Regions from separate parts of the Streptomyces hypolithicus genome, predicted to be linked through region 1. Evidence: predicted binding sites of a transcription regulator. Region 1 holds the regulator's gene; the other holds the start of a gene.

Region 1 (14,832 bases):
GGCGCGGGCTGCGTCTGGTGGCCGCGCTCTCCGCGTCCTGGGGCGTCACCTACCGCAGCGGCCTCAAGACGGTCTGGGCGCGCGTCTGCCTCGACGGCGCGCAGCCGGGGCGTCCTGTCCTGCCCGCCGGCTCCGCGCCCGCCGCATCCCCCGCGGCGGCCGCGCCCGATCTCGCTCCCGAGCCGCAGCGGTCCGCGCGCGAGTACCGCGAGTACCGCGAGTACCGCGAATACGACAGCGACTGGATCAACCGGGGCGCGCTGTCCTTCCTGGCCGAGGCCTCCGACCTGCTGACCGGCCAGTTCGACGAGGACATGATCGCGGCGCTCGCCGCGCAGCTCCTGGTGCCCCGGCTCGCCGACTGGTGCGCCGTGTGGCTGGAGGAGGAAGGCGCGGCGCCCCGGCTCGCCCACGTCTGGCACCAGCGCGAAGCCGGCGTCGAGGAGCTGCGCCGCCGCGTCGAGAAGGAGCCGCCGGCGGCGGACTCCGCGAGCGGCGGCCCGGTGCCGGTGCCGTGGCCGGGCGCGGACCCGCCGGAAGAGCCGGCAGGGGGTGATGTCCAAGACGGCGGAGGTGCGGCGGTCGCGTACCGGCTGGCCGCGGGCGGCCGCGGCCTCGGGACGCTGATGCTGGGCCGGGCCGGGACGACGCGGATGCCCGACGAAGTGACCGGCCTGACCGAGGACTTCGTACGCCGTGTCGCACTCGCCGTCGCCGCGGCCCGCCAGTACACCCGGCAGGCCACCATCAGCCGGGTGCTGCAACGCGCCCTGCTGCCGGGGCAGATGGCCGACATCCCGGGCGTCGAGAAGGCCCTGGTGTACGAGCCGCGCGGGCAGGGTGTCGCGGGCGGCGACTTCTACGACGTCTTCCCCGGCGCGAGCGGCCGCTGGTCCTTCACGCTCGGCGACGTCCAGGGCAGCGGCCCCGAGGCGGCGGTCGTCACCGGCCTCGTCAGGCCGTGGCTGCGGCTGCTCGCCCGCGAGGGGCGGGCGGTGGGGGAGGTGCTCGGGCGGCTGAACGGGCTGCTGCTCGACGACGCGGTCGAAGCGGCGGAGGCGACGGCCAGGATGGCGGCGGTGGAGGCGGCGGCCGGGGTGACGGGGCTGCCGGGGCCGGCCGGTGCCGGGGTCGCCGGAATCGGTGCCGGTGCCGGTGTCGGGCTCGCGGGGGGATTCGGCGGGCTGGAGGGGCCGCCGCAGCCGCGCTTCCTCTCCCTCCTGTACGGCGAACTGGTCCCGCTCGCCGCGGCCGACGGCGGCGGGGTGCGCTGCACACTGGCGAGCGCCGGGCACCCGCTCCCGCTCGTCCTGCGGCCGGACGGCAGCGTACGACCCGCCGCCGTCCCCCAGATGCTGCTCGGGGTCGTGGACGACGTGACGTACGAGAGCGAGACCTTCGTACTGCGGGCCGGTGACACCCTGCTGTGCGTCACGGACGGGGTGACGGAGCGGCGCTCCGGTCTGCGGATGTTCGACGACGCGGACGGCCTGGCGGCGGCGCTCGGGCGGTGCGCGGGACTGAGCGCGCAGGGCGTCGCCGAACGGATCATGCGCGAGGTGCACGACTTCTCGCCCATCCCACCGGACGACGACGTGGCGCTGCTGGTCCTCCAGGCGGTCTGAGGCCGCGGGGGCGACCGGCGCGGGGCCTGGCTGCGGGGGTCGCGGCGCTGCGGGCGGTACGACGAACGATCCGGGCGGTGTGTCCGGAGCCGTGATGTCCGGAGCTGTGACAATGGGGGTATGCCTTCAGTTCTGCCCGACGGTGAGCCCATGCCCGACGACGGGGCGCTGCCGTCGCACGCCCTGGCCGGCGCGGCGGAGCGGCCGCTCGGCTTCTACCTGCACGTTCCGTACTGCGCCACTCGGTGCGGCTACTGCGACTTCAACACCTACACGGCGACCGAGCTGCGCGGTTCGGGCGGTGCGCTGGCCTCGCGCGACAACTACGCGGACACGCTGATCGAAGAGGTGCGCCTGGCCCGCAAGGTCCTCGGCGACGATCCCCGCCCGGTACGGACCGTCTTCGTCGGCGGGGGTACGCCCACCCTGCTGGCCGCCGGTGATCTCGTACGGATGCTGGGGGCGATCCGCGACGAGTTCGGGCTCGCGGACGACGCGGAGATCACCACCGAGGCGAATCCGGAATCGGTGGATCCGTCGTACCTCGAGGCGCTGCGGGCCGGCGGCTTCAACCGGGTCTCGTTCGGGATGCAGAGCGCGAAGCAGCACGTCCTGAAGATCCTGGATCGTACGCACACACCCGGCCGCCCCGAAGCGTGCGTCGCCGAAGCGCGGGCGGCGGGCTTCGAGCACGTGAACCTGGACCTCATCTACGGCACGCCGGGGGAGTCCGACGCGGACTGGCAGGCGTCGCTGGACGCGGCGATCGGGGCGGGCCCCGACCACGTGAGCGCGTACGCCTTGATCGTGGAGGAGGGCACGCAGCTCGCCCGCCGGATCAGACGGGGCGAGGTCCCGATGACGGACGACGACGTGCACGCGGACCGGTACCTGATGACGGAGTCCGCGCTCTCGGCGGCGGGCTTCGAGTGGTACGAGGTCTCCAACTGGGCCACGTCGGCCGACGCCCGCTGCCTGCACAACGAGCTGTACTGGCGCGGGGCGGACTGGTGGGGCGCGGGCCCCGGCGCCCACAGCCATGTGGGCGGGGTGCGGTGGTGGAACGTCAAACACCCGGGCGCGTACGCGCAGGCGCTGGGCGACGGGCGGTCGCCGGGCGCGGGGCGCGAAATCCTCCCGGCGGAGGACCGGCGCGTGGAGCGGATCCTGCTGGAACTGCGCCTCGCCGACGGCTGCCCCCTGTCGCTGCTGGCTCCTGCGGGCCTCGCCGCGTCGGAGCGGGCGCTGACGGACGGGCTGCTGGACCCCGGGCCGTACGGGGAGGGGCGCGCGGTGCTGACGCTGCGGGGGCGGCTGCTGGCGGACGCGGTGGTGCGGGACCTGGTGGACTGAATCGCTCGCGAGAGTGAAGCCCTGCCATCCCGCTGCGGGCCTGCTTACCCTGTTCCTAGGCTGCCGCCACGGAACGCGGCGCGATGTGGAGGGCCCGGAGATGACCACTGTGGATGACCACCGGATGACCCATCTCTTCGAGAACCTCGAAGTTCCCGAAGGCGTCAAGGTGGAGCTACTGCGGGGGGAAATCGTGATGATGGCCGGGCCGGACTTGGTCCACAATCGAATCGTCGAGATTGTGCAGGACGGGTTTCCTCGCGAACAGTGGCAGCGCCTCCAGACCTAGGACATCGGCATCCTCGCGGAGACCAGCGAGCCGCAGCCGGACCTCGTGGTGCTGGAACGCGGTGCGGGCCCCGAGTCCGGGCGGCTTCTGCCTTCCGAAGTGGTAACGCTGCTGGTCGAGGTTGTGTCGAAGACGAGCCCGCACCGCGACTATGTGGTCAAGCGGTCGATCTATGCGGCCGGTGGTGTGCCGGTCTACTTGATCATCGATCCCTTCGAGGCCAAGTGCGTCGTGCTCACCGAACCCGTGGGCAGTGGCGAACAAGCCAACTACCGCACGGAACGCACCAGCAAGTTCGGCGAGCAGGTCCCTCTCGACGCACTCGGTGTCACGCTCGACACCGCGGAATTTCCCACCCTGCCCCCGGTCGGCCCCCGATAGCTCAGCTCTCGATCGTCACGAAGTCGATCAGTTCCTCCACCCGCCCCAGCAGAGCTGGCTCCAAGTCCCGGTAGGAGTGCACCGACGCCAGGATCGCTTGCCAGGCCGCCCCGGTGTTCTCCGGCCAGCCCAGCGCCCGGCACACGCCCGTCTTCCAGTCCTGGCCGCGCGGGACCCTCGGCCACGCCTCGATGCCGACGGCGGACGGTTTCACCGCCTCCCACACGTCGATGTACGGGTGGCCCACGATCAGGACGCTCGCGTCCGAGACCTGCGCGGCGATACGGGACTCCTTCGAGCCGGGGACCAGGTGGTCGACCAGGATGCCGAGGCGGGCGTCGGCCGCCGGGGCGAAGTCCGCGACGATCGCGGGGAGGTCGTCGATGCCCTCCAGGTACTCGACGATCACGCCCTCGATGCGCAGGTCGTCGCCCCACACCCGCTCGACCAGTTCCGCGTCGTGACGCCCCTCGACGTAGATACGGCCCGCCCGCGCCACCCGCGCCCGCGCCCCCGGAACCGCCACCGAGCCCGACGCAGTACGGGCCGGGCGGGTCGGGGCGGGAGCGGCGGCGTCGGGGCGTACCAGCGTGACCACACGGCCCTCCAGGAGGAAGCCGCGGGCCTCCATCGGGAACACCCGGTGCTTGCCGAAACGATCCTCCAGGGTCACGACCGGGCCCTGCGCCGTCTTCTCGCAGCGGATCACCGCCCCGCAGAACCCGGTGGTGACCTCCTCCACGACAAGATCGGCCTCGGCGGGGACTTCGGGAGCGGGTGCGGTCTTCTTCCACGGGGGAGTGAGGTCCGGCCCGTACTGTCGGCTGCGCATGAGGGCCATTGTGGCCCGTCGCACACCCCGCCAAACAGCGCGTCACGCCACCCCGTCGCACCACCCCGTCACGCCACCCCCGCACGCGCCGCCAGCGCGTCCCGCTGCGCGCGGACGTAGGCCGCGTTCACCACCGCCCCGTGCCCCGGCACGTACGCCGCGTTCTCGCCGCCCAGTTCCAGCAGCCGGTCCAGGGCCGCCGGCCAGTGCGACGGGTGGGCGTCCGGGCCGGCCTGGGGCGGCCCCGACTCCTCGACCAGGTCGCCGCAGAAGACCACCTCGGGGTCGCCCGGCGCCAGGCCGGGTACCAGTACCGCCAGGTCGTGTCCGCTGTGCCCCGGTCCGACGTTCGCCAGCAGCACCTGTCGGCCGCCACCCAGGTCCAGCGTCCACTCGCCGCACACCGCGTGGTGCGGCGCCACCAGCAGATCCGCCGCCTCCGCCGCCGCCCCGGCGTCCACCCCGTGCCGGACCGCGTCGTCACGCAGGGCGTCCCGGTCCCGCCGCAGCAGCTCGCCGACGCCCACCGCCCCGTACACCTGCGTGCCCGCGAACACCGCCGTCCCCAGGACATGATCGAAATGGGGGTGCGTGAGAGCGATATGCGTCACTCTTCGCCCGGCCCCATGAGGACTCGGTGGGCTCAGGTCCGCCAGTAGGCGCTGCACCTGCCCGCGCAGCTCCGCGCCCTCGCGCAGCGTCGCCCCGGTATCGATCAGCAGCGCCCCGCCGCCGGCCCCTTCGCCCCCCGCCACCAGGCCGACCGTGGCGTCCCAGAGCGGCATGCGCCGCCGCCCGACACCCGCCGCGAGCCGCTCCCAGCCTGCCTCTTCCCACCGCACGTCCATACTCCGACGCTAGTCCCGCCCCCCACCCCCGCGCCCGCTGAACAGGTCCTTCGTGCGACACCGTGACCTGCCGCCCCTTGCTAGGGGTGCACCCCACCGCCGTACACTGACTCGGGAGACTGCTGGCACTCCCCCGCAGCGAGTGCCAGGCAGAAGCCGACGACCGACAGCTGGAGGTGTGCGCGATGCTCAGCGAACGCAGACTCGAGGTGCTGCGCGCCATCGTCCAGGACTACGTGGGCACCGAGGAGCCGGTGGGCTCCAAGGCGCTCACCGAGCGCCACAAGCTCGGCGTCTCCCCGGCCACCGTCCGCAACGACATGGCCGTCCTGGAGGACGAGGGCTTCATCGCGCAGCCCCACACCAGCGCCGGGCGCATTCCGACGGACAAGGGCTACCGCCTGTTCGTCGACAAGCTCGCCGGCGTCAAGCCCCTGTCGTCGCCCGAGCGCCGCGCCATCCAGAACTTCATGGACAAGGCGGTCGACCTCGACGACGTCGTGGCCCGTACGGTGCGGCTGCTCGCGCAGCTGACCCGGCAGGTCGCCGTCGTGCAGTACCCGTCGCTGACCCGGTCGACGGTGCGGCACGTGGAGCTGCTGTCGCTGGCGCCCGCCCGCCTGATGCTCGTGCTCATCACGGACACCGGACGGGTCGAACAGCGCATGATCGACTGCCCGGCCCCCTTCGGCGAGACGTCCCTGGCGGACCTGCGCGCCCGGCTCAACAGCCGGGTCGTGGGGCGCCGCTTCGCGGACGTACCGCAGTTGGTGCAGGACCTCCCCGATTCCTTCGAGGCGGAGGACCGGGGGACCGTCACGACGGTCCTGGCCTCCCTCCTGGAGACCCTGGTCGAGGAGACCGAGGAGCGGCTGATGATCGGCGGCACCGCCAATCTGACGCGCTTCGGGCATGATTTTCCCCTCACCATCCGGCCCGTGCTGGAGGCGCTGGAGGAGCAGGTCGTGCTCCTCAAGCTGCTCGGTGAGGCCACGGACTCAGGCATGACCGTACGAATCGGGCATGAGAACGCCCATGAGGGGCTGAGCTCCACGTCCGTCGTCGCAGTCGGCTACGGTTCGGGCGACGAAGCAGTCGCAAAACTCGGCGTGGTCGGACCGACCCGCATGGACTACCCCGGAACGATGGGAGCGGTACGCGCAGTGGCACGTTACGTCGGACAGATCCTGGCGGAGTCGTAAGTGGCCACGGACTACTACGCCGTACTCGGCGTGCGCCGCGACGCTTCCCAGGACGAGATCAAGAAGGCATTCCGACGGTTGGCGCGTGAGCTCCACCCGGACGTGAATCCCGATCCCAAGACGCAGGAACGCTTCAAGGAGATCAACGCCGCGTACGAGGTGTTGTCGGACCCGCAGAAAAAGCAGGTCTACGACCTCGGCGGCGACCCGCTCTCGCAGGCGGGCGGCGGAGCCGGCGGCTTCGGCCAGGGCGGCTTCGGGAACTTCTCGGACATCATGGACGCCTTCTTCGGTACGGCGTCCCAGCGCGGCCCGCGCTCGCGCACCCGCCGCGGCCAGGACGCCATGATCCGTCTGGAGATCGACCTCAACGAGGCGGCCTTCGGTACGACCAAGGAGATCCAGGTCGACACGGCCGTCGTGTGTACGACGTGCAGCGGCGAGGGTGCCGCCCCCGGCACCTCGGCGCAGACCTGCGACATGTGCCGTGGCCGTGGCGAGGTCTCGCAGGTCACCCGGTCCTTCCTGGGCCAGGTCATGACGTCGCGGCCCTGTCCCCAGTGCCAGGGCTTCGGGACGGTCGTACCCACGCCGTGCCCGGAGTGCGCGGGCGACGGACGGGTGCGCTCGCGCCGTACGCTCACGGTCAAGATCCCGGCCGGTGTCGACAACGGCACCCGCATCCAGCTCGCGGGCGAGGGCGAGGTCGGCCCGGGCGGTGGCCCCGCCGGTGACCTGTACGTCGAGATCCACGAGACGCCGCACGCGGTGTTCCAGCGGCGCGGCGACGATCTGCACTGCACGGTCACCATCCCGATGACGGCGGCCGCGATGGGCACGAAGTGCCCGCTGGAGACGCTCGACGGGATGGAGGACATCGACATCCGGCCCGGTACGCAGTCCGGCCAGTCGGTCCCGCTGCACGGGCGCGGCATCACGCACCTGCGCGGCGGCGGGCGCGGCGACCTCATCGTGCACGTCGAGGTGCTGACCCCGTCGAAGATGGACCCCCAGCAGGAGGACCTCCTGCGCCAGCTCGCCAAGCTCCGCGGCGAGGAACGGCCCACTGGGCAGTTCCAACCCGGGCAGCAGGGCTTGTTCTCCCGCTTGAAGGACGCGTTCAACGGGCGCTGACGCGGCCGAGTCGCCGGCCCGGGGTCCGGGGGTTGTCCCCGGGAGATGCAGCCAACGGGCGCTGACGGGAAACCAGCCTGTCCGGCGCTTGAGGACCGGGGTTCGGGGCGGAGCCCCGGGGGAGTGGGATTCGGCGCACCGCGGAGGGCATGAAACTATGCGTTCATGTCCTCCGCACTGACCGATCTCTGCCGTTATCCGATCGTGCAGGCCCCCATGGCGGGTGGCGCCTCCAGTCCTCAGCTCGCCGCTGCCGTCGCCGAGGCCGGCGGCCTCGGGTTCCTCGCCGCCGGGTACAAGACCGCCGACGGCATGTACGAGGAGATCAAGCAGCTGCGGGGCCTCACCGCCCACGCGTTCGGCGTCAACCTCTTCATGCCGCAGCCCGCTCACGCCGACCCCGCGTCCATCGACGTCTACCGCAATCAGCTGGCGGGCGAATCCGGCTGGTACGACACCCCGCTCGGCGAGTCGGACAACTCCTCCGACGACGGCTACGAAGCCAAGCTCGCGATCCTCATCGACGACCCCGTCCCCGTGGTCTCCTTCACGTTCGGCTGCCCCGCCAGGCCCGTCCTCGACGCGTTCGCCAAGGCCGGCACCGTCACCGTCGTCACGGTCACCACCCCCGAAGAGGCCCAGGCCGCCCAGTGGGCCGGCGCCGACGCCGTGTGCGTCCAGGGCATCGAGGCCGGCGGCCACCAGGGCACGCACCGCGACGACCCGCAGAGCGACCACACCGGCATCGGCCTGCTCTCCCTCGTCACGCTGATCCGCGAGACCGTGCAGCTGCCGATCGTCGCCGCGGGCGGCATCATGCGCGGCACGCAGATCAGCGCGGTGCTCGCGCTCGGCGCGGACATGGCACAGCTCGGCACGGCGTTCCTGGTCTGCCCCGAGTCGGGTGCGAACGCCCTGCACAAGCAGGCCATGACCAACCCGCTGTTCGTACGCACCGAACTCACCCGGGCGTTCTCCGGCCGCCCCGCCCGCGGCCTCGTCAACCGCTTCATGCGCGAGCACGGCCCGTACGCCCCCGCCGCCTATCCGGCGGTGCACCACATCACCTCCGGCCTGCGCAAGGCAGCGGCCAAGGCGGGCGACGCGCAGGGCATGGCGCTGTGGGCCGGGCAGGGGCACCGGCTGGCGCGGGAGTTGCCGGCCGGGCAGCTCGTCGAGGTCCTGGCCGCGGAGGCCGACGCGGCCCGCTCCGCGCTGGCGCTGCGCGGCGCGGGCGGTGCGGCGTGACGGCGCCGGTCTTCGTCGTCGACGCCGTACCGGCGAAGGGGCCGTACGTACTCGAAGGGCCCGAGGGCCGGCACGCGGTGTCCGTGAAGCGGCTGCACGCGGGTGAGGACGTCGTCCTGACGGACGGCCTCGGGGCGGGCGCAGCCGCGGTGGTGCTCGCGGCCGAGGGCAAGGACCGGCTCGTCGTCGAGGTGCGGGACGTCACGGCGGAGCCGCAGCCGGCGCCCCGTATCACCGTCGTACAGGCGCTGCCCAAGGGCGACCGAGGCGAACTGGCCGTAGAGACGATGACGGAGACCGGCGTCGACGTGATCGTGCCGTGGCAGGCGTCGCGCTGTATCACGCAGTGGCGCGGGGAGCGCGGCGCGAAGGCGCTCGCCAAGTGGCGGGCCACGGCGCGCGAGGCCGGCAAGCAGTCGCGCCGACTGCGCTTTCCCGAAGTCGCGGAGGCGGCAACGACCAAACAGGTGGCGGCGCTTCTGGCCACGGCGGACTTCGCGGCCGTCCTGCACGAGGACCCGACGGTGGGCAGTGAGGCGCTCGCCACCGCAGGCCTGCCGGCCGCGGGCTCCCTCGTGCTGGTCGTCGGCCCTGAGGGGGGCGTGTCGCCGGACGAGCTGGCGGTGTTCGCCGCCGCGGGCGCGAAACCGTACCGGCTGGGGCGCAGCGTCCTGCGTACGTCCACGGCCGGCACGGCGGCGACGGCCCTGTTGCTGGGCCGCACGGGCCGCTGGGCCTGAGGCCCCGCTTACGGCCTGGTGCGCGATAGGGGACGGGCCCGCGACGCCGGCTACGGCACCTCGCCGCGTTGGCGAAACGCCCTAATAGCTCCGCTATGAGGACGCTCCGCCGCCTTGCGATGCACCGCATCCGACGCCGCGGGCTGATCCGCCCCCTATCGCGCACCAGGCCGTTACCCTGCGCCTGCGGCGGCCGCGCCCAAGGGCCGCAGCACGCACGGCGGATAGCATGCGGCCATACTTGATCGGCAGATCAAGATCAGCCTGAACCCAGGAGACCAGAACCATGGCGGGACAACCTCAGGCGGACTGCCTGTTCTGCAAGATCGCCGCAGGAGACGTGCCGGCGGACGTCGTCCGTGAGTCGGACACCACCGTCGCGTTCCGCGACATCCACCCCCAGGCCCCGACGCACGTCCTGGTCATCCCCAAGGTCCACCACCCGGACGCCGCCTCGCTCGCCGCCGCCGAGCCGCAGATCCTCGCGGACGTGCTGGCCGAGGCGGGCCGCGTCGCCACCGACGAGAAGATCGACGGCACCGGGTACCGCGTGATCTTCAACACCGGCTCCGGAGCCGGCCAGACCGTCTTCCACGCGCACGCCCACGTCCTCGGCGGCCGCGGGCTCGCCTGGCCCCCCGGATAAGCCGAACAGACAAGCCGAACCAGACAAGCCGAATCAGGCAAGTCGAGGCAGACAGGTCGAGCAGACAAGTCGCGGCAGACAAGGCAGAGCACGTGTCCGTACGAGAACTGGTGGTCCTCGGCACCGCGAGTCAGGTCCCCACCCGGCACCGCAACCACAACGGCTACCTGCTGCGCTGGGACGGCGAGGGCATCCTCTTCGACCCCGGCGAGGGGACCCAGCGCCAGATGCTGCGCGCCGGGGTGGCCGCGCACGACATCAACCGGATCTGCGTCACCCACTTCCACGGCGACCACTCACTCGGCCTGGCCGGCGTGATCCAGCGCATCAACCTGGACCGGGTCCCGCACCCCGTCACCGCGCACTACCCGGCGAGCGGTCAGCGCTTCTTCGACCGCCTGCGGTACGCCACCGCCTACCGCGAGACGGTCCTGCTGACCGAGGCGCCGGTCGCCGCCGACGGGCCGCTGGCCACCGGGCCCTCGTACGTCCTCGACGCCCGCAGACTCTCGCACCCCGTCGAGTCGTACGGCTACCGGCTCACCGAGCCCGACGGGCGACGCATGCTGCCCGCGCTGCTCGCCGAGCACGGCATCAAGGGCCCCGACGTCGGCCGCATCCAGCGCGACGGCCGGCTCGGCGGGGTCACGCTCGACCAGGTCAGCGAGATGCGCCGCGGGCAGCGGTTCGCGTTCGTCATGGACACCCGGCTCTGCGACGGCGTGTACGCGCTCGCCGAGAGCTGCGACATGCTCGTCATCGAGTCGACCTTCCTCGACGGAGACCACCGACTGGCCGCCGACCACGGTCACCTGACCGCCGGACAGGCCGGCCGGGTGGCCCACGAGGCGGGCGTACGCCACCTCGTCCTCACCCACTTCTCGCAGCGCTACGGCGACCCCGAGGCCTTCGAACTCCAGGCGCGCGCTGCCGGGTTCGACGGCGAGCTGACCGTCGCCGCCGATCTGCTGCGCGTCCCCCTGCCCAAGCGCCACCATTGAGCCCTGAACGAGAAGATCCCCCATGCACCTCCCCAAGGCCGAACTGCACCTCCACATCGAAGGCACCCTCGAACCCGAGCTGGCCTTCGAACTCGCCGCCCGCAACGCGGTGCTGCTGCCCCACTCCACCACCGAGGAGCTGCGCCACGCCTATCTCTTCGACGACCTCCAGTCCTTCCTCGACCTGTACTGCGCGCTGATGCCGGTCCTGTGCACCGAGGACGACTTCGACCGGCTCGCGGACGCCTACCTGACGCGCGCCGCCGCCCAGGGCGTGCGCCACGCGGAGATCTTCTTCGACCCGCAGGCGCACACCGCGCGCGGGGTGGACATCGGGGTGGTGATCGAGGGACTCGCCCGCGCGCTGGACCGCAGCGAGGAGCGGCACGGCATCTCCACGCAGCTGATCATGTGCTTCCTGCGCGACCAGTCCGCCGCGTCGGCGCTGGCCACCCTGGACGCCGCCAAGCCGTACCTGCACCGCATCACGGCGGTCGGCCTGGACTCGGCCGAGGTCGGCAACCCGCCGTCGAAGTTCCGCGAGGTGTACGAGGCGGCCGGGGCGCTGGGGCTGCGGAAGGTAGCGCACGCGGGGGAGGAGGGCCCGCCGGCGTACATCAGGGAGGCCCTGGACATCCTCGGCGTCGAGCGTATCGACCACGGGCTGCGCGCCATGGAGGACCCGGAGCTGGTGGAGCGACTGGTGCGGGAGCGGGTGCCGCTGACGCTGTGCCCGCTGTCGAACGTACGGCTGCGGGCCATCGAAGTACTGGAGGAGCATCCGCTGCCGCAGATGATGGCAGCCGGGATGCTGGTCACCGTGAACTCCGACGACCCCGCCTACTTCGGCGGGTACGTCGGCGACACCTTCCACGCGGTGCGTGAAGCGCTCGGCCTGGACCAGGAGCAGCTGCGCGAACTCGCCCGCAACTCCTTCCTGGCGGCCTTCCTCGACCACGACGAGGAGCGCAGGGCGGCCTACCTCGCCGAGGTCGACGCGTACGTCTTCTGAGGTGGCAGGCCGCAGGGCCGCAGACCTCCGTCGCATCGCCGCAAGCCCCGGCGAACACCCATCGTGCACACTTGCCCGAGAGGTGGTGGCACCCTGCGGCGCCCTGCGACGGCGCGCGTGGCACCACCTCTGATCCCCACCACGGCACGGGAGCACAGGGTGAGCACGGTGAGACAGCACGCAGCGGCCACGGACGACGGCGCCACGGACGACGGCGCCCCGCACCACGGCGCCCCGCACCACGGCGCCCCGCACCACGGCGCCCCGCACCACGGGGCCGTGCACGATGGGGCCGCGCACCTCGATCCGCTGGATGGCCTGCGCGCACCCGGTGGCCCCTGCTGCGACGTGTTCCTCACCGGCACGGTCTTCCTCGACATCATCTTCACCGGCCTCGACAGCGCCCCCGTGCGCGGCACCGAGTCCTGGGCGCGCGGCATGGGGTCGAGCCCCGGTGGCGTCGCGAACATGGCCACCGCCCTGGCCCGCCTCGGCCTGCGCACGTCGCTGGCCGCCGCCTTCGGCGACGACCACTACGGCGAGTACTGCTGGGACGCGCTCGCGGACGGCGAAGGCATCGACCTGAACATGTCACGGACAGTGCCCGGCTGGCACTCCCCGGTCACCGTGTCGATGGCGTACGAAGGCGAGCGCACCATGATCTCCCACGGACACGAGGCCCCACCGCCCGCCGAGCCCGGCCCGTTCCCCGACTGCCCGCCCCGCGCTCGGGCCGCCATCGCCGCACTGACGCCGGGCCGGATGGAGGCGTGGATCGCCTCGGCGGCCCGGCGCGGCGCCAAGGTCTTCGCCGACGTCGGCTGGGACGAGACCGGCCGCTGGGACCTGGCGGGCCTGGCCGACCTGGAACACTGCGAGGCGTTCCTGCCCAACGCCGAGGAGGCGATGCGCTACACCCGTACCGACTGCCCGCGCGCCGCCGCCCGAGCCCTGGCCGAGAAGGTGCCGGTCGCCGTCGTCACGCTGGGCGCTGAGGGTGCGTACGCCGTGGACGGGGCGACGGGGGAGACCGCCGAGGTTCCCGCCATCGCCGTCGAAGCCCTCGACCCGACCGGCGCCGGAGACGTCTTCGTCGCCGGATTCGTCACCGGTACGCTCGCGGGCTGGCCACTCGCCGACCGGCTCGCCTTCGCCGGGCTGACCGCCGCCCTGTCGGTGCAGGAGTTCGGCGGATCACTGTCGGCGCCCGGCTGGTCGGAGGTCGCCGGCTGGTGGCAGCAGGTCCAGGCCGTCGAAGGCCAGGACCCGCAGGCGCTGCGCCGGTACGCCTTCCTGGACGGTCTGCTGCCGGCCGCGGACCGCGTGTGGCCGCTGCGCAGGGCGGTCCCGACGATCGGCTTCCGCCGGCCGGCCTGAGATCCGCCGTCCTGCCCACCCGCGCGATCACCAGCCGCGCCCACCCACCGGCGCGATCACCAGCCGCGCACACCCACCCGCGACGCGACCACAGCCCCACTCCACCCGCACCCGCGCGCCCGTGCGAAAAGCCCTCGGCCTTGTCAGTGCGCCGACGTACGCTTGGTCTTCCAGAGGTTGTCGAGCAGCGAGAACCCTGCAACGGGAGGTATGCGCAGGCCACAGTGCCGGCCCATGACTCAGACACCCACACACCCGCAGGCCAGCGCCCGGTTCACCGTCCCCGCCAGGCACCCCATGGTGACGGTACTCGGATCCAGCGACTCCCTGCTGCGCGTGATCGAGAAAGCCTTCCCGGCGGTCGACATCCATGTCCGGGGCAATGAAGTCAGCGCGGTTGGTGACGCGGCGGATGTCGCCCTGATCCAGCGCCTGTTCGACGAGATGATGCTGGTGCTCCGCACCGGACAGCCGATGACGGAGGACGCAGTGGAACGCTCGATCGCCATGCTCAGGGCGGGCGAGAACGGGGACGGCCCGGACGAGACCCCGGCCGAAGTGCTCACGCAGAACATCCTCTCCTCGCGCGGCCGCACCATCCGCCCCAAGACGCTCAACCAGAAGCGGTACGTCGACGCCATCGACAAGCACACCATCGTCTTCGGCATCGGCCCCGCCGGCACCGGCAAGACGTACCTCGCCATGGCCAAGGCGGTCCAGGCCCTGCAGTCCAAGCAGGTCACCCGGATCATCCTGACCAGGCCGGCTGTCGAGGCCGGCGAGCGGCTCGGCTTCCTGCCCGGCACGCTCTACGAGAAGATCGACCCGTACCTGCGCCCGCTCTACGACGCACTGCACGACATGCTCGACCCCGACTCGATCCCCCGCCTGATGGCGGCCGGCACGATCGAGGTCGCCCCGCTCGCCTACATGCGAGGCCGCACCCTGAATGATGCTTTTATCATTCTGGACGAGGCGCAGAACACCAGCGCCGAGCAGATGAAGATGTTCCTGACGCGGCTCGGCTTCGACTCGAAGATCGTCATCACGGGCGACGTCACCCAGGTCGACCTGCCCGGCGGCACGAAGAGCGGCCTGCGGCAGGTCCAGCACATCCTGGACGACGTTGAGGACGTGCACTTCT
Region 2 (14,832 bases), 670 kb from region 1:
GGAGATGTTCGTCGAGTTCGGCCCGGAGGTGCCGATGGACGAGATCGCCCGCCGCGCCGGCGTCGGCAACGCCACCCTCTACCGGCACTTCCAGGACCGCGCCGAACTCATCCACCACGTCGTCGTCTCCGTCATGTCCCGCACCACCGACCAGGCGGAAGCGGCGACCGCCGAAGAGGCGACTCCCTTCGCCGCGCTGCGCCGCTTCGTGCATGCCGCGGCCGACGAGCGGATCGGCGCGCTGTGCCCGATGCTCTCGGGCGGCTTCGACAAGGACCACGCGGAGCTGCATGCCGAACGCGAGCGCCTCGAAGACGCCGTCGAAGGCCTCATGCGGCGCGCACGACAGGCCGGACAGCTCCGCGACGACGTGGCCGTCGGCGACCTGATGGTCGCCATCTCCCAGCTCACCCGGCCGCTGCCGGGCAGCGGGTGCCTGAACTTCGATCAGTTCGTGCACCGGCACCTGCAGCTCTTCCTCGACGGCCTCCAGGCCCCGGCGCGCTCGGTGCTCTCCGGCTCCGCGGCGACCTTGGAGGACCTGCGCCGCGACTCCTGACGCACGCCCAGACACCTTCTTGCCCCTCTTTCTTGACCCCTTCGCGCCCTTAGGTGGATCCCTCCATGCCCAAAACAGCAGACACCCCGCCGGCCGCGGCCGCCGCCCTCCTCCCAGATCCCAGCCGCTGGAAAGCGCTCGTCTTCATCGCCCTCGCCCAGCTGATGGTGGTCCTCGACGCCACGATCGTGAACATCGCCCTGCCGTCCGCCCAGGCCGATCTCGGGATCTCCGACGCCAACCGCCAGTGGGTGATCACGGCGTACGCCCTGGCCTTCGGCGGTCTGCTGCTCTTCGGCGGCCGCATAGCCGACCTGTGGGGCCGTAAGCGCACCTTCGTCGTCGGCCTCCTCGGCTTCGCCGCGGCCTCCGCGCTCGGCGGCGCGGCCACCAACGAGGCCATGATGCTCGGCTCCCGCGCACTCCAGGGCGCGTTCGGCGCGCTGCTCGCGCCCGCCGCACTGTCGCTGCTCGCGGTGATGTTCACCGACGTACGCGAACGGGCCAAGGCCTTCGGCATCTACGGCGCGATCGCCGGTGGCGGTGGCGCGGTCGGCCTGATCCTGGGCGGATTCCTCACCGAATACCTGGACTGGCGCTGGACGTTCTTCGTCAACATCCCCTTCGCGATCGTCGCGGCGGCGGGCGCCTACTTCGTGATCCGCGAGCCGGTCGGCACCCGTAACCGCTCGCCGCTCGACATCCCCGGCGTCGTCCTGTCCACCCTGGGTCTGGTCTCGCTGGTGTACGGCTTCACGCGCGCCGAGACGGACGGCTGGGGGTCGGGCGCCACGATCGGCCTGTTCGTCGCGTCGGCCGTGCTGCTGGCCGCGTTCGTCGTCGTCGAGTCGAAGGTCACCTCGCCGCTGCTGCCGCTGCGCGTGCTGACCGAGCGCAACCGCGGCGGCGTGTACATGTCGCTGGGGCTGGCCGTCATCGCGATGTTCGGGCTGTTCCTCTTCCTGACGTACTACCTCCAGATCGTGAAGGGCTACTCCCCGGTCAAGACCGGCTTCGCCTTCCTGCCGATGATCGCGGGCATGATCACGGGCTCCACCCAGATCGGCGCGCGCCTCATGACGCGGGTCGCCCCCCGCTTCCTGATGGGCCCCGGCTTCCTGGTCGCGGCGCTCGGCATGCTGCTGCTGACGCAGCTTGAGGTCGCTTCGTCGTACGCCGGACTGATCCTGCCGGCGCAACTGCTGCTGGGTCTGGGCATGGGTACGGCGTTCATGCCGGCCATGTCGCTGTCCACGCACGGCATCGAGCCGCGCGACGCGGGAGTGGCCTCGGCCATGGTCAACACCTCGCAGCAGGTGGGAGGCGCGATCGGTACGGCGCTGCTGAACACCATCGCGGCGAGCGCCACCACGGCGTACCTCACCGCGAACGCGACCGGAGCAACCGACGCGCGGCTGCTCCAGGCGCAGGCGATGGTGCACGGGTACGCGAGCGCCATCTGGTGGGCGGTAGGCATCCTGGCCGTCTCCGCGACGATCGCCCTGACGCTGATCAATACGGGCCGGCCGAGCGCGACTGTGCCGGTCACGGGGTCGGGTGACGGCGACGGTGCGGAGATCGAGGACGCGCTGAAGATCCCCGTCATCGCGCACTGACACCACGTCGTAGGTGCCGCCCCTGCCCCGGTTCCGTTCCACGGAGCCGGGGCAGGGGCGCGTCCGGTTCAGGTACGCGCCCGCGCCGGACGGAGCGCCTCAGCCTTACGACCTCCGCCACGATACGGAGCGGGCTCCCGGCGTCATGCGGGGAGGTCGTTAGTCAGTGATCTTTTCGAACGCCTTCCCCGGTGAGCCGCATGCGTACGCTCCGAGGCAGCTCCACATCCTCTTGCGGGTGGGCGAGCCATCCCTGATCAATCACGGTGTCTCCCTCGCCGGGTCGGCCTGCGCTCGTAGCCAGAGGGACGGAGTTCACGTAGGCCCCGGCTCCCGTCTCGTACCAGATCCTCGCCCCGCAGGGCCGCGACGAGCGCTCGGGGCCGCTCGTCGCGCAACCCAGATATCCGGGCGGAACGGACATCCCGAGCAACCAGAAGGCGGTGCGGGCCGTCTTCGGGGTAGGAGTGCAGCCAGGGGCGGGCGCTGCTCGGGGGTGAAGACGGTCGGGTCGAAGGTGATCGCCGTGTCGCACACGTAGTGGTTGTAGAGGCCGGTGAGGCCACCGGGATCGGCTTCGGTGGCCGCCCGACCTGCACTCCGGCTTCTGCTGGCCGATAGATCACCCCTCGGCGGCCGACAGGGTACTGCAAGATCACGAAAAGATTACGCGCCGTGGGAATTCTGTCCGGATTCCAGTCGTTGTTTCCATCGGAGGCGGGGCACCCGAAGGGAGTCCGGCAGCCAACCAATCGCGACCTACTTACGCAAGGGAGCACGCATGGCAACCCGTGCCGTCGCCCGTCGTCAGACCGCCGTAAGCGGGTCCGGCGGGGTACGCAGCGTTCGCGCCGTGGGCGGGGAGATCGCCGACCGCGATCTCGTCGGCATGTATCTCGACGAGATCGCACGGACGCCCCTGCTCGACGCCGCCAAGGAAGTCGACCTCTCGCAGACCATCGAAGCGGGGGTGTACGCGCAGCAGATCCTGGACAAGGCAGTGACGTCGGACGCCGCCGAGGGTGAGGGCGGGGAAGGCGGCGCCACCCGTGAGGAGCTGGAGGCGCTGGTCGCCGACGGCGAGCGCGCCAAGGACCTGTTCATACGCTCCAACCTCCGCCTCGTCGTCGCCGTAGCCCGCCGCTACCCACGCAGCGGCCTGCCCCTGCTGGACCTGATCCAGGAGGGGAACGCGGGCCTGGTGCGCGCCGTCGAGAAGTTCGACTACGCGAAGGGCTTCAAGTTCTCGACGTACGCGACCTGGTGGATCCGGCAGGCGATCACCCGGTCCATCGCCGACCAGTCCCGCACCATCCGGCTCCCCGTCCATTTGGTGGAGGAGCTCGGCCGTATCCGGCGCGTGCAGCGGGAGTTCAACCGCGAGCACGGCCGCGACCCGGAGTACGCCGAGGTGGCCGCCGAGCTCGACGCCAAGCCCGAGCGCGTCAGCGACGTGCTGGACTGGGCGCGCGACCCGGTGTCGCTGAACATGCCGGTCGACGACGCGGGCGAGACCCAGTTCGGTGACCTGCTGGAGGACACCTCGGCGGTGTCGCCCGAGCAGTCGGTGCTCTCGCTGCTGCGCAGCGAGGAACTCGAAGACCTCATAGCCAGGCTCGACGAGCGCACGGCCTCGATCATCCGCATGCGGTACGGCATTGAGGACGGCCGGGAGCGGACCCTGACCGAGGTCGGCAAGCAGCACGGACTCACGCGCGAGCGGATCCGGCAGATCGAGAAGCACGCCCTGATGGACCTCAAGCGCATGGCTCACGACACGGGCTTCGACGCGGTCGCATAACCGGCCCGATCCGAGGTACGTGTCTTCCGAGGGCCGAGCCCCGGCGCACCCCCCCCCAGCGCCGGGGCTCCCCCCACTCCCCGTAACCCCCACCCCACCCGCGTCACCGCGTCCGCTACGGCTCCCGAGGGGCGCTCGCGCGGGTGACCCGGCCGCCGAGGTCGGCCAGGAAGCCGATGAGTTCCGGCGGCTCGGACACCGAGAACTCGCAGTCCACCAGGGCCAGTCGTAGTCCCACCCACTCCATGGAGTCGGTGGACAGCACGTCCAGCCGGCACCTGCCGCGCTCGCCCGCGACCGGTTCAGGGGTGCCGAGCGAGTCCGACAGCCGGGCCGCGACGAACTCGGCCGGCGCCTCGAAGGTCGCCACCACCCGGTACTGCGACTGGAACCGGTTCAGCGACTGCCGGATGAACTCCGCCGCGTTCCCGCTCGGCAGACCCCTGGGCGTGAAGCGTGCCCCGGTGGGGAAAGGCTCGCTGACCCGGTCGACCCGGAAGGTCCGCCAGGCCTCCCGGTCCATGTCGTATGCCACGAGGTACCAGCGTCGGCCCGTGCTGACCAACCGGTGAGGCTCGACCAACCGCTTGGACGCGGAGCCGTCCCCCGACCGGTAGGCGAACCGCAACCGCTCTTGCCCGGTGGCCGCCCCCGCCATGACCGTGAGCGTACGAGGGTCGATGCTCGCGCCGTCACCGCTGGTCAGCGGGATGGTGGCGGCCTGAAGCACGGACACCTGGCGGCGCAGCCGGGACGGCAGCACCTGCTCCAGTTTCGCCAGCGCCCGTACCGAGGCCTCCTCGATCCCCTCCACCGCATGGCCCGCTCCCGCCCGCAGACCCACCGCGATGGCGACGGCCTCCTCGTCGTCGAGCACCAGAGGCGGCATGGCCTTGCCGGCCACCAGCCGGTAGCCACCGTCCGCGCCCATCGTCGCCTGCACGGGATAACCCAGCTCGCGCAGCCGGTCGATGTCGCGGCGCACGGTGCGCCGACTGACTTGCAGACGCTCCGCGAGTTCGCTGCCGGGCCATTCGCGGGGCGTCTGGAGCAGCGACAGCAGCTGCAGCAGCCGGGCTGGTGTGTCCGTCGTCATGCCTCCCAGGATGCCGGGTAATTGGGTCATGTTCTGTCCTACATGGGGTCTAGCGTCGTTCCTATGACTTCAACACCCCTGCCGTCCGAGCAGACCGAGGAAGCCGGGCCCCGAGCCGGTGCACCCGACCGCCGACGGTGGCTCGCGCTCACCATCGTCATGACCGCGGCCTTCATGGACCTGGTCGACGTGACGATCGTCAACATCGCGATCCCGAGCATCCGGCAGAACCTGGGTGCCACCTTCAGCGCCATCCAGTGGATCACCGCGGGGTACGCCCTGGCTTTCGCTGCCGGGCTGATCACAGGCGGCAGGCTGGGCGACATCTACGGCCGCAAGCGGCTCTTCCTGATCGGTATCGGCGGCTTCACACTGGCCTCCGCGCTCTGCGGCTTCGCCGGGAACCCGGAAATCCTCGTCGCCTCCCGCATCCTGCAGGGCGCGATGGCCGCGCTGATGGTGCCGCAGGTCCTATCGATCGTCCACGCCACCTTCCCCGCGCACGAGCGGGGCAAGGTCTTCGGGCTATTCGGCGCCGTCGTCGGCCTCGGCGCGGTCTCCGGTCCGCTGCTGGGCGCGCTGCTCACCGAATGGAACCTCTTCGGTCTCCAATGGCGGCCGATCTTCCTCATCAACCTGCCCGTCGGCATCGCCGGCCTGATCCTCGGCAGCCGCTTCATCAGTGAGTCCAAGGCCCCCAAGGCGCTGCGCCTCGACCTGATCGGCGTCGCCCTCGCGACGCTCGGCCTGCTGATGCTGATCTTCCCGCTGACGCGCGGCGAGGAACTCGACTGGCCGCTGTGGGGCCACATCTCGATGGTCGCCAGCCTGGCGGTCTTCGCGCTTTTCGTGGTGTACGAGCGCTACAAGGCGCGCAAGGACGGCTCGCCCCTCGTCGAACTCTCCCTGTTCAAGGTCAAGAGCTTCGCCGCCGGCATCGCGGTGCAGCTGACGTTCGGTGTGGCGCTGGGCATCTTCTTCCTGGTCTGGACGCTGTACATGCAGATCGGGCTCGGCTGGAGCGAGCTGCGCGCCGGCGTCACCGGCATCCCGTTCTCCATCGCGGTCTCGGTCGCGGCAGGCATCTCCGTGCAGCAGCTCGTCCCGCGCTTCGGCCGCAAGGTCCTGCAGGCCGGCGCGCTGCTGATGGCGTGCGGACTGCTGCTCTACATCTGGGAGGCCGACCGGTACGGCACGGCCATCCACGCCTGGCAGATGGCGCTGCCGCTCACCGTGATGGGCGTCGGCATGGGCCTGATCGTGGCGCCGCTGACGGACGCGGTGCTGTCCGACGTGCCGCGCGAGCACGCGGGTTCGGCGTCCGGGCTGATCAACACGATGACGCAGACGGGCAATGCGCTGGGTCTGGGCCTGGTGTCCGTCGTGTTCTTCGGCGTGATCGACGACCGGCTGGCGCCGACCGAAGTGGGCATGGCCTTCGTGAACGCGTTCCAGAACGCGCTGTGGTGGTCCACGGCGGTGCTGGTGGTCATCTTCTGCCTGATGTTCGCGCTTCCGGCGCGGCCGAAGGCCGGGATCGAGGGCGAGGCGGCGGCCGGCGACCCGCTCACCAAGGAGCCGGTGCTCACCCCCTGAGCCAGCGTCCACAGTGCGGCGCCCGTGCCCGCAGGCACGGGCGCCGCAGTCGTAAGCTCACCTGCACCCACGCTGCGCGAATCTCCCGGCGTCGCGTGCCGAGGTGCCGGGAGGGGACACGTCGGGGCGCTCCCCGCAGGGTGTCGAACGCAAACACCCCGAACAAGGCGATCTACCCGAACGTTCGACACCCGAGGAGACGCCCCGGCGCGGCACCGACCCCAAGGCCCCCGCACACGCGCCCGCACCGCAAGAGCCCAGCGCCCCGATGCCCGCCCCCAACCCAGCGCAACCTGCCCCCGCCGCGCCCACGCGCCCCCGCCGACCCGCGCCCCCGCGCTCACCGCACCCGCGACGCCCGAAGCTCCATCGCTTCGCGCGCGGTGTGCTCCGCCCCGTACACCTCGCACATGTGGCGCCCGTCCGGCGTCGCCGTGTGCTCGACCTCCCAGAGGCTGAGCTCGCTCCCGTCGCGCAGCAGGAACGCGTGCTCATACAGCGTGACTCCGGCGTCCCGGCCGTCGGCGCTGCACTGCCGGCCGAACGCCTGCGTGATCTGGTGGGCGGTGGCGCCGCTCAGGCGCCGCGCGATGTCGGCGTCGGGGCGGTCCGCGTTCTCGGCGCGGCGGAGCACCCGGCGGGCGTGGTCGGCGGAGTTGTCCGGAACGAAGACGCGCGGGAGGGCGAGGGGACGCGTCGCCATGAGCGTCGCCAGCACCTCCAGGTCGGCTTCGAGGTCGGCTTCGAACGAGTCCTCGCCACTGCTCGGCCGCGCCAGCCGGGACGCGGCCAGCCGCACGTCAGCGGCCTCCGCGTACAGCTCGTGCCGCGTGCCGGCGTCGCGACCCGCGTTGTACGCGAGTTCCCACAGGAGGAGCGTGCTTCCGTCGGAAAGCAGGAACGCGTGCTTGAACGTCTCGCGGTGCAGCCCCGCCGTGTGATGCGAAGAGTGCAGTGAAGTGTTGTGCGCCAGCGCCGACTCGAGCCGCTCCACGGTCGCGTCGGGCAGGTCGAACGAGTTGAGTGCGCGCCCCAGGAGTCCCTCGAGGTGCTCCTCGGTTGTCTCGTACGGATCGCTCAAGGGTCTCTCCAGGCCGTCGCCGCTTGTTACGTGGTGAGTGCTCAACGTAGCCCCTGGGTCTGACAACGTCGCCGGGTTGAGGAAAACGAAGGGGGCGTACGTGAGGTTCCCGCGCCCCCATTGGCAACTCGTCGCGCCCCTAACGGCCTGGTGCGCGATAGGGGACGGGCCCGCGGCGCCGGCTACGGCACCTCGCCGCGTTGGCGAAACGCCCTAATAGCTCCGCTATGAGGACGCTCCGCCGCCTTGCGATGCACCGCATCCGACGCCGCGGGCTGATCCGCCCCCTATCGCGCACCAGGCCGTAAGTCAGTAGAGGTCCCGGTACGCCGGGAAAACACCGCCCGGCCCGTCAACCCCCTTGGCCGCCAGCACGGCCTTCACCACGGCACGGGTCAACGTGTCCGCACCGGCCGCGAGCACCTCATTCAGGGCGCTCGCACCCGCGTAGGCCGCGAAGGCGGGCTCGGGGGCGCTGGTCAACAGCGGCCGCGTCCCCGTGGACAGGGCGAAGACGGTGTCCCCGTCGGTCAGTAGATGTACGGGGCGCAGGGCGCGGGCGAGGCCGTCGTGGGCGCTACCGGCGAGCTTCTGGGCCTGCGCGCGGGTGAGTTCTGCGTCCGTGGCGACGACGGCGAGCGTGGTGTTCAGCGGGGGGCGCGCGGAACTCGCCGCACGCCGCTCCGTCTCTTCGCGCGCCTCGGCCATCGCGCGCATCGCCGCCTCGTGCACGGCCGGGGGCGGGTAGTCGAGGTACCCCTGGAAGCAGCTCCCGTACAGAACGCCCGTCAGCGGGTCGACCGCCGACCCCGCGGCGTTGACAACCACGAGCGCGCCGACGGTGACTCCCGACGCGAGGATGGTACTGGCCGTGCCGACCCCGCCCTTCAGCGCGCCCACTACTGCGCCCGTCCCGGCGCCGACCCCGCCCTGCGCCACGGCTGCCCCATCGGCCGTGCGGGCCGCGTCCTCGACAGCGGCGCGACCGGTCGCCGCGTCGGGCCTGCCCCGCCAGTCGCCGCCGCGCCCCAGGTCGAAGAGGCAGGCGGCCGGCACCACCGGCACGACCTGCGCCGGATCGGGTCCGACGCGGAAACCGCGGCCCTGTTCCTCCAGCCAGGCCATGACCCCGGAGGCGGCATCGAGCCCGTACGCGCTGCCACCCGTCAGGACGACGGCGTCCACGCGTTGCACCAGGTTGCGCGGATCCAGCGCGTCCGTCTCGCGGGTGCCCGGGCCCCCGCCCCGTACGTCCACGGCGGCCACCACCCCGCCGTCGGGTGCCAGTACGACCGTGGTGCCGCTCAGCGACAGCCCACTATCCACGCGGGCGTGCCCGACCCGCAGCCCGGTCACGTCGGTCAGGGCGTCGGCTGCCGGAGTCGAACGCTGTCCCAGTGAGTCCATGCGTCCGTGCGTATCACGGGAACGACTCGGGAACGACTCGTCATCTGGTTCATCGCCTGTCCGGCCGCCGTACCCTGGAAGCATGAGCACCGCCCCCACCCACGGACCGCGAGATCCGGAGCAGACGTCCGAGCGGCAGGCCGAGCGCAAGCCGAGGCCGAAACCGGCGCTGGACTTCGGCGATCCGCTGGAAGAGCAGTCGGCGGACGACACGGACCGCGGGTGGGGTGAGCGGCCTGGTGGCGGCGGTGGTGGCAGCGCGGCCGACCTCGCCCGTTTCCTCGACGAGAAGCCGCCGCACCACATCTGAGCCGCGGCTACACGCCCCCGCGCCCCGGCCCACCGTCTGCCCCAGCCCCACCGTCGCGCCCCGGCCCACCGTCGCTCCCGGAGCCCCGCTGCGCGACCAGCACGTCCCTGATCTCCTTCAGCAGTTCGATCTCGGTGACCTCCATCATCTCGACGGTGGCCTCCTTCGCCTTCTTCCGCGCGGCCTGCCTGGCCAGGTACTTGGACATCGGCAGCACCATGAGGAAGTAGACGACCGCTGCGGTCATCAGAAAGCTCAGGGTCGCGCTGAGGACCAGTCCCCACATGATCGGGATGCCCTGCATCACGCCGTTCGCATTCGTCTCGCACGGCTGCTTGAGGCAGGAACTGTACTTCTCCAGGTCCTTCGTGCCGAACGCGCCGACCAGCGGATTGATCACGCCCTTGACGATCGAGTTCACCACGCCGGTGAACGCGGCGCCGATGACCACCGCGACTGCCAGGTCGATCACATTGCCGCGCATCAGGAAGGCCTTGAAGCCTGCCAGTACGCCCTCTTTCTCCTCGCTCACGAAAAATGAGCCTCTCTTCGCGTGTACCGGGGGTGGAACCGAATCCTCCGAAACCTAAGGCAGCAACCGGCGCCCCTGTCCAATCGATGGTCAGCACAGCGTCACCGCCAGCCGGGACGTCGCACCCGCACCGGCCAGCGCCGCGGCCATGTTCCTCGGGACGGACAGCACGACCAGAGCGCCGCCGCCGCCGTCTCCCAGCGCTCCCCGCGCCTGCGGTACGTCGGCCACCCGGACGCCGGCAGCCACGACCCGGGCTTCCGGTGATCCGCCGCCGCCCGCCGCAGGAGTGCCCGGGGCCGCGATCACATCGACGCGGTCGCCCCGGCGCAGCAACCGCACGGTCGCCGCGTCCGCGATACGTACCGGAGCGGACACCAGGTCCACCCGGTCCACTCCGCCCACCTGATCCACCCGCTCCACGGGCCGGTGTTCGCGCTGCGGCGCCGCGACCGCCGCCGGCTGCGCCGCGCCCGTACGCCCCAAGTCCCGGGCGCCCGAGGCGGCCAGCGCGGCCGCGCCCATCGCGAGCCCCGCCGCCATCGCCCGCTTCCTGCGGCGCACCGCGCGCCGCAGCCGGTGCTTGCCGCCGCGCACCCGCAGCGGAGCGAACTCGGGCACGGGGCAGGGTGGGGGGCCGGGCACCGGCGGGGGAGGTGTGGAGACGCGGGCAGGGAGAGACACGGCGATCACCGCCAAAGGTGGGAGGTCCGGGCGTTCGGTCCCGGCTGAACACCCCTCACGATCCACGGTCCGTCCCGATCCCGTCGCGGCCTGTGGACGGACCGCGGGTTGTGGACAACCTGCTCACCCGTCAGGGAAGCGTGATCCCGGTGTCGAGGCCGTCGAGCGCGTGGGCGCACAGGCAGTCGCGGGCCGCGTCGGCCGGCAGCCCCGCCACCGCGTCGAAGAGCACGTCGCGCAGGCGGTCCACGTTCGCGGCGAACACCTTGAGCACCTCTTCGTGCGAGACGCCCTCGCCCGTCTCCGCCCCGGCGTCCAGGTCCGTGACCAGTGCCAACGACGTATAGCAGAGCCCCAGTTCCCGGGCGAGCACCGCCTCGGGGTGACCGGTCATGCCGACCACCGACCAGCCCGCCGCCGCATGCCACCGCGACTCTGCCCTCGTCGAGAACCGAGGCCCCTCGACGACGACCAGCGTCCCGCCGTCCACGGGCTCCCACTTCCGCCCGCGCGCCGCCGTGAGCGCGGCCCTGCGCCCCTCGGGGCAGTAGGGGTCGGCGAACGTCAGGTGAACGACGTTGGGCAGCGTCCCGTCGACCGGTGTCTCACCGTCGTAGAACGTCTGCGTGCGCGCCTTGGTGCGGTCCACCAGCTGGTCCGGTACGAGCAGCGTGCCCGGCCCGTACTCGACCCGGAGCCCGCCCACCGCGCACGGTCCGAGGATCTGGCGTGCGCCGACCGAGCGCAGGGCCCACAGGTTGGCGCGGTAGTTGATGCGGTGCGGCGGCAGGTGGTGGCCGCGCCCGTGGCGGGGGAGGAAGGCGACCCGCCGTCCGGCGATCTCACCGAGGAAGAGCGAGTCGCTCGGCTTCCCGTACGGAGTGTCCACTTCGACCTCGGTCACGTCCTCCAGGAAGGAGTAGAAGCCCGAGCCGCCAATCACACCGATCTCTGCGTTCGCCATGGCGGTCACAGTATCGGGACGCTAAAACGCCGAAGACCCCGCCGTCGGAAACGGCGAGGTCCTGCTGCGACTGCGGGAAAACAGTGGGCCTAGGCGGCCGAGGTGCTGCTCGAAGAGCTGGAAGAGCTCGACGACGAGCCGCTGGAGCCGCTGGAGCTCTTCGACGGGGCGGCCGGCTTCGAGTCGGAGCCCGAGGGCGAGGACGACGCTCCGGCTGTCGCGGACGACGTAGCCGGCGTGCTGCTCGACGAGGAGCCGCGGCTGTCGTTCCGGTAGAACCCGGAACCCTTGAAGACGATGCCGACCGCGGAGAACACCTTCTTCAGGCGTCCCTCACAACCGGGGCACACGGTCAGTGCGTCATCGGTGAATTTCTGCACCGCCTCTAGGCCTTCGCCGCACTCGGTGCACTGGTACTGATACGTCGGCACTTGTCATCCTCCTGGCACTCTCACTCGTTGAGTGCTAACAAACGTCCATACTAGCTCTTGCGGGCGGGCGACCGGAGTAACGTTCGTCACCTGCCTGCGGGCAGCGGTCAGGGCTCGGCCGTGACGAGGGCCCGATGGGCCCAAGTGAGAAGCCGCCGCAACCCTGCGGCGGAGACGCACAGTGACGTATTCCGCGCGGAGAAGACGAGACGTGTAGACGGAACGGACGGCGGCCACGGCTGACTGTGTCTGAGTGCGTCAATTGCTGACCGCGACAAGATCGCGGTGGACCGTGCCGCGCGTGACCACGTGGGTCACGCGGGCCGATGTCAGCCGCGAACGCAGCGCCACCAGCGTGACCAGGGCCAGCGTGGTGCCCGCCAGCGGCACCAGGAAGCCGGTGCTCGCGCCGCCCGAGTCGACGAGCTGTCCCGCGACCGTGACGGCCGCTGCCTGGCCGAGCGCGACGGCGCCGGTCAGCCAGGTGAAGGCCTCGGTACGCGCCGATGCGGGCACCAGGGTCTCCACCATCGTGTAGCCGGTGATCATCGCGGGCGCGATGCACAGGCCGACCAGCAGGCCGAGCCCGGCGAGCAGCGGCACGGAGTGCACCGCCCACAGGCCGGAGGCGGCCAGGGTCAGGGCGGCGTATCCGGCCAGGAGCCGGCGGCGGGGGCCGACCTTCCAGGCGATGGCGCCGCAGGCGATACCGGCGAGCATGTTGCCCGCCGCGAACGTTCCGTAGAGCAGTCCGTTCACACCGGGGTTGCCGATCTCCTCGGAGAACGCGGTCAGGGAGACCTGCATGCCCCCGAAGACCGCGCCGATGCCGAGGAACGCCACCGCGAGCACCCGCACGCCCGGTACGGACAGTGCGGAGACGCGCGGTCCGCCGGCCGCGGACAGCAGACCGGCCTGCGGCTGGGTACGCCGCTGCAGCGCGAAGAACAGGCCGCCGACCAGGGTCAGCGTGGCTTCGGCGATCAGTCCCGCCGCGGGGTGCACGCCGGTGCACAGAGCGGTCGCGAGCACCGGACCCACGACGAAGGTGAACTCGTCCGTCACGGACTCGAAGGCAGCTGCGGTCGACATCAGCGGCGAGCCCTCGAGCTTCGCCGCCCAGCGGGCCCGCACCATCGGACCGATCTGGGGAACGGAGGCACCGGTGGGAACGGCCGCGACGAACAGTGCCCACATCGGGGCGCCCGCGAGCGCCAGGGCAGTCAGCGCGACAACCGAGGTGGTGTGCAGCAGTACGCCGGGAATCAGCACGGCGCTCTGGCCGAAACGGTCGGCCAGCTTTCCGCTCTGCGGCGCGAACAGTGCCATGGAAACGCCGGTGACGGCCGCGACGACGCCGGCGCTCGCGTACGAACCGGTGGTGTGCTGTACGAGCAGCACGATGCCGATCGTCAGCATCGCGAAGGGCTGCCGTGCCAGGAAGCCGGGCAACAGGTACGTCCAGGCTCCAGGGATGCGGAGCAGTTGGCCATAACCCGGGCGGGGAGTGGTGACCGTGTCTGACACGGTCCTTGCCTTTCTGCCGCCTGGTGGCTCTCCCCTGTGCACGCGGGTGTGTGCGTGCGGGAGCAGCCGAGAGCTGTCCTCTTGCGCAGAACCGGCGGTAGATACCGGGGCACCCACTGTGAGGGGGCCGGCCGCCGTGCGGTCGCGCCAGCTCTGCTTCAGACAGAGTTGGTCGATCAATAGACCTTCATGCTACAGGGCATCGCTCCGGAAGTGCCTGTGAATACCTGCGGAATGGGTCACACCGCCTGCGATCAAATGGAACTCGGGCCGCCGGTTCCCAGCCACTGGGCCAGCTTTCCTCCCTGCCCGACGGCCCGCAGCCGCCGCTCGGCAGCGTCGCGTACCGGATCGGTGGCCACCACCAGCAGCTCGTCACCGCGCCGCAGCACGGTCGTCGGCAGGGGCACGAAGCTGGTCTTGTCCCGTACGACGAGGGTGACCGCCGCCCCGTGCGGCAGCCGCAGCTCGGCCACCTCCACCCCGTGCATCCTCGACTTCTCGGGGATGGCGACCGACAGCAGGTGCCCGCGCAGCCGCTCCAGCGGCGCCGACTCGATGCCCAGGTCGGCGGCCTCCGACGGATCGGTGGCAAGCCGCAGCCGCTTCGCGACCCAGGGCAGGGTCGGCCCCTGGACGAGCGTGTAGACGACGACCAGCACGAAGACGATGTTGAAGATGCGGTCGCTGCCCTCGATTTCGGACACCAGCGGAATGGTCGCCAGGATGATGGGTACGGCACCGCGCAGCCCGGCCCACGACATCAGGGCCTGCTCGCGCCACGGGATGTGGAACGGCGCCAGGCTGACCATGACCTCCAGGGGCCGCGCCACCATGGTGAGTACCAGCCCGACGACGACGGCGGGCCAGAAGTCGGTCACCAGTTCGTGCGGCGTCACCAGCAGGCCGAGCAGCACGAACATGCCGATCTGGGCGATCCAGCCGAGCCCGTCGGCGAACCCGCGGGTGGCCGGCCAGTGCGGCAGCTTGGAGTTGCCCAGCACCATCGCGGCGAGATAGACGGCGAGGAAGCCACTGCCGTGCGCGATGGCTCCCGCGGCGTACGCCGACAGAGCGATGGCCATCACGGCGATCGGGTAGAGGCCGGACGCGGGCAGCGCCACACGGCGCAGCGCGAACGCGCCGAGCCAGCCCATGGCGAGGCCGATGCCCGCGCCGATCGCCAGTTCCAGGGCGATCTCGCCGATCAGGACGTACCAGCTGTCCA

The links. The regulator HrcA, encoded in region 1, represses chaperone genes, less so after heat shock. The targets are predictions, from matches to a motif close to TTNGCACTCNGNNNNNCNGAGTGCNAA.
Region 2: the regulator HrcA is predicted to act here: its motif matches at 12,089-12,115, upstream of ACU6WZ_RS16890 (FmdB family zinc ribbon protein).

Annotation. Positions count from the first base shown of each region.
Region 1 covers NZ_CM128811.1:4,217,965-4,232,796, forward strand. The annotation lists gene ACU6WZ_RS19895 (SpoIIE family protein phosphatase) at 1-1,625, shown strand, start outside; gene hemW (radical SAM family heme chaperone HemW) at 1,746-2,978, shown strand; partial or broken gene ACU6WZ_RS19905 (Uma2 family endonuclease) at 3,079-3,648, shown strand; gene ACU6WZ_RS19910 (DUF3097 domain-containing protein) at 3,650-4,480, opposite strand; gene ACU6WZ_RS19915 (MBL fold metallo-hydrolase) at 4,549-5,328, opposite strand; gene hrcA (heat-inducible transcriptional repressor HrcA) at 5,514-6,530, shown strand; gene dnaJ (molecular chaperone DnaJ) at 6,531-7,664, shown strand; gene ACU6WZ_RS19930 (nitronate monooxygenase) at 7,830-8,912, shown strand; gene ACU6WZ_RS19935 (16S rRNA (uracil(1498)-N(3))-methyltransferase) at 8,909-9,652, shown strand; gene ACU6WZ_RS19940 (histidine triad nucleotide-binding protein) at 9,939-10,298, shown strand; gene ACU6WZ_RS19945 (ribonuclease Z) at 10,391-11,299, shown strand; gene ACU6WZ_RS19950 (adenosine deaminase) at 11,322-12,311, shown strand; gene ACU6WZ_RS19955 (carbohydrate kinase family protein) at 12,591-13,688, shown strand; gene ACU6WZ_RS19960 (PhoH family protein) at 13,923-14,832, shown strand, end outside.
Region 2 covers NZ_CM128811.1:3,550,081-3,564,912, forward strand. The annotation lists gene ACU6WZ_RS16835 (TetR/AcrR family transcriptional regulator) at 1-559, shown strand, start outside; gene ACU6WZ_RS16840 (MFS transporter) at 625-2,175, shown strand; gene ACU6WZ_RS16845 (sigma-70 family RNA polymerase sigma factor) at 2,957-3,976, shown strand; gene ACU6WZ_RS16850 (helix-turn-helix transcriptional regulator) at 4,092-5,072, opposite strand; gene ACU6WZ_RS16855 (MFS transporter) at 5,136-6,668, shown strand; gene ACU6WZ_RS16860 (DUF6227 family protein) at 7,009-7,749, opposite strand; gene ACU6WZ_RS16865 (P1 family peptidase) at 8,059-9,156, opposite strand; gene ACU6WZ_RS16870 (hypothetical protein) at 9,239-9,466, shown strand; gene mscL (large conductance mechanosensitive channel protein MscL) at 9,474-9,998, opposite strand; gene ACU6WZ_RS16880 (hypothetical protein) at 10,089-10,619, opposite strand; gene ACU6WZ_RS16885 (S-methyl-5'-thioadenosine phosphorylase) at 10,813-11,646, opposite strand; gene ACU6WZ_RS16890 (FmdB family zinc ribbon protein) at 11,736-12,077, opposite strand; gene ACU6WZ_RS16895 (MFS transporter) at 12,336-13,604, opposite strand; gene ACU6WZ_RS16900 (potassium/proton antiporter) at 13,859-14,832, opposite strand, start outside.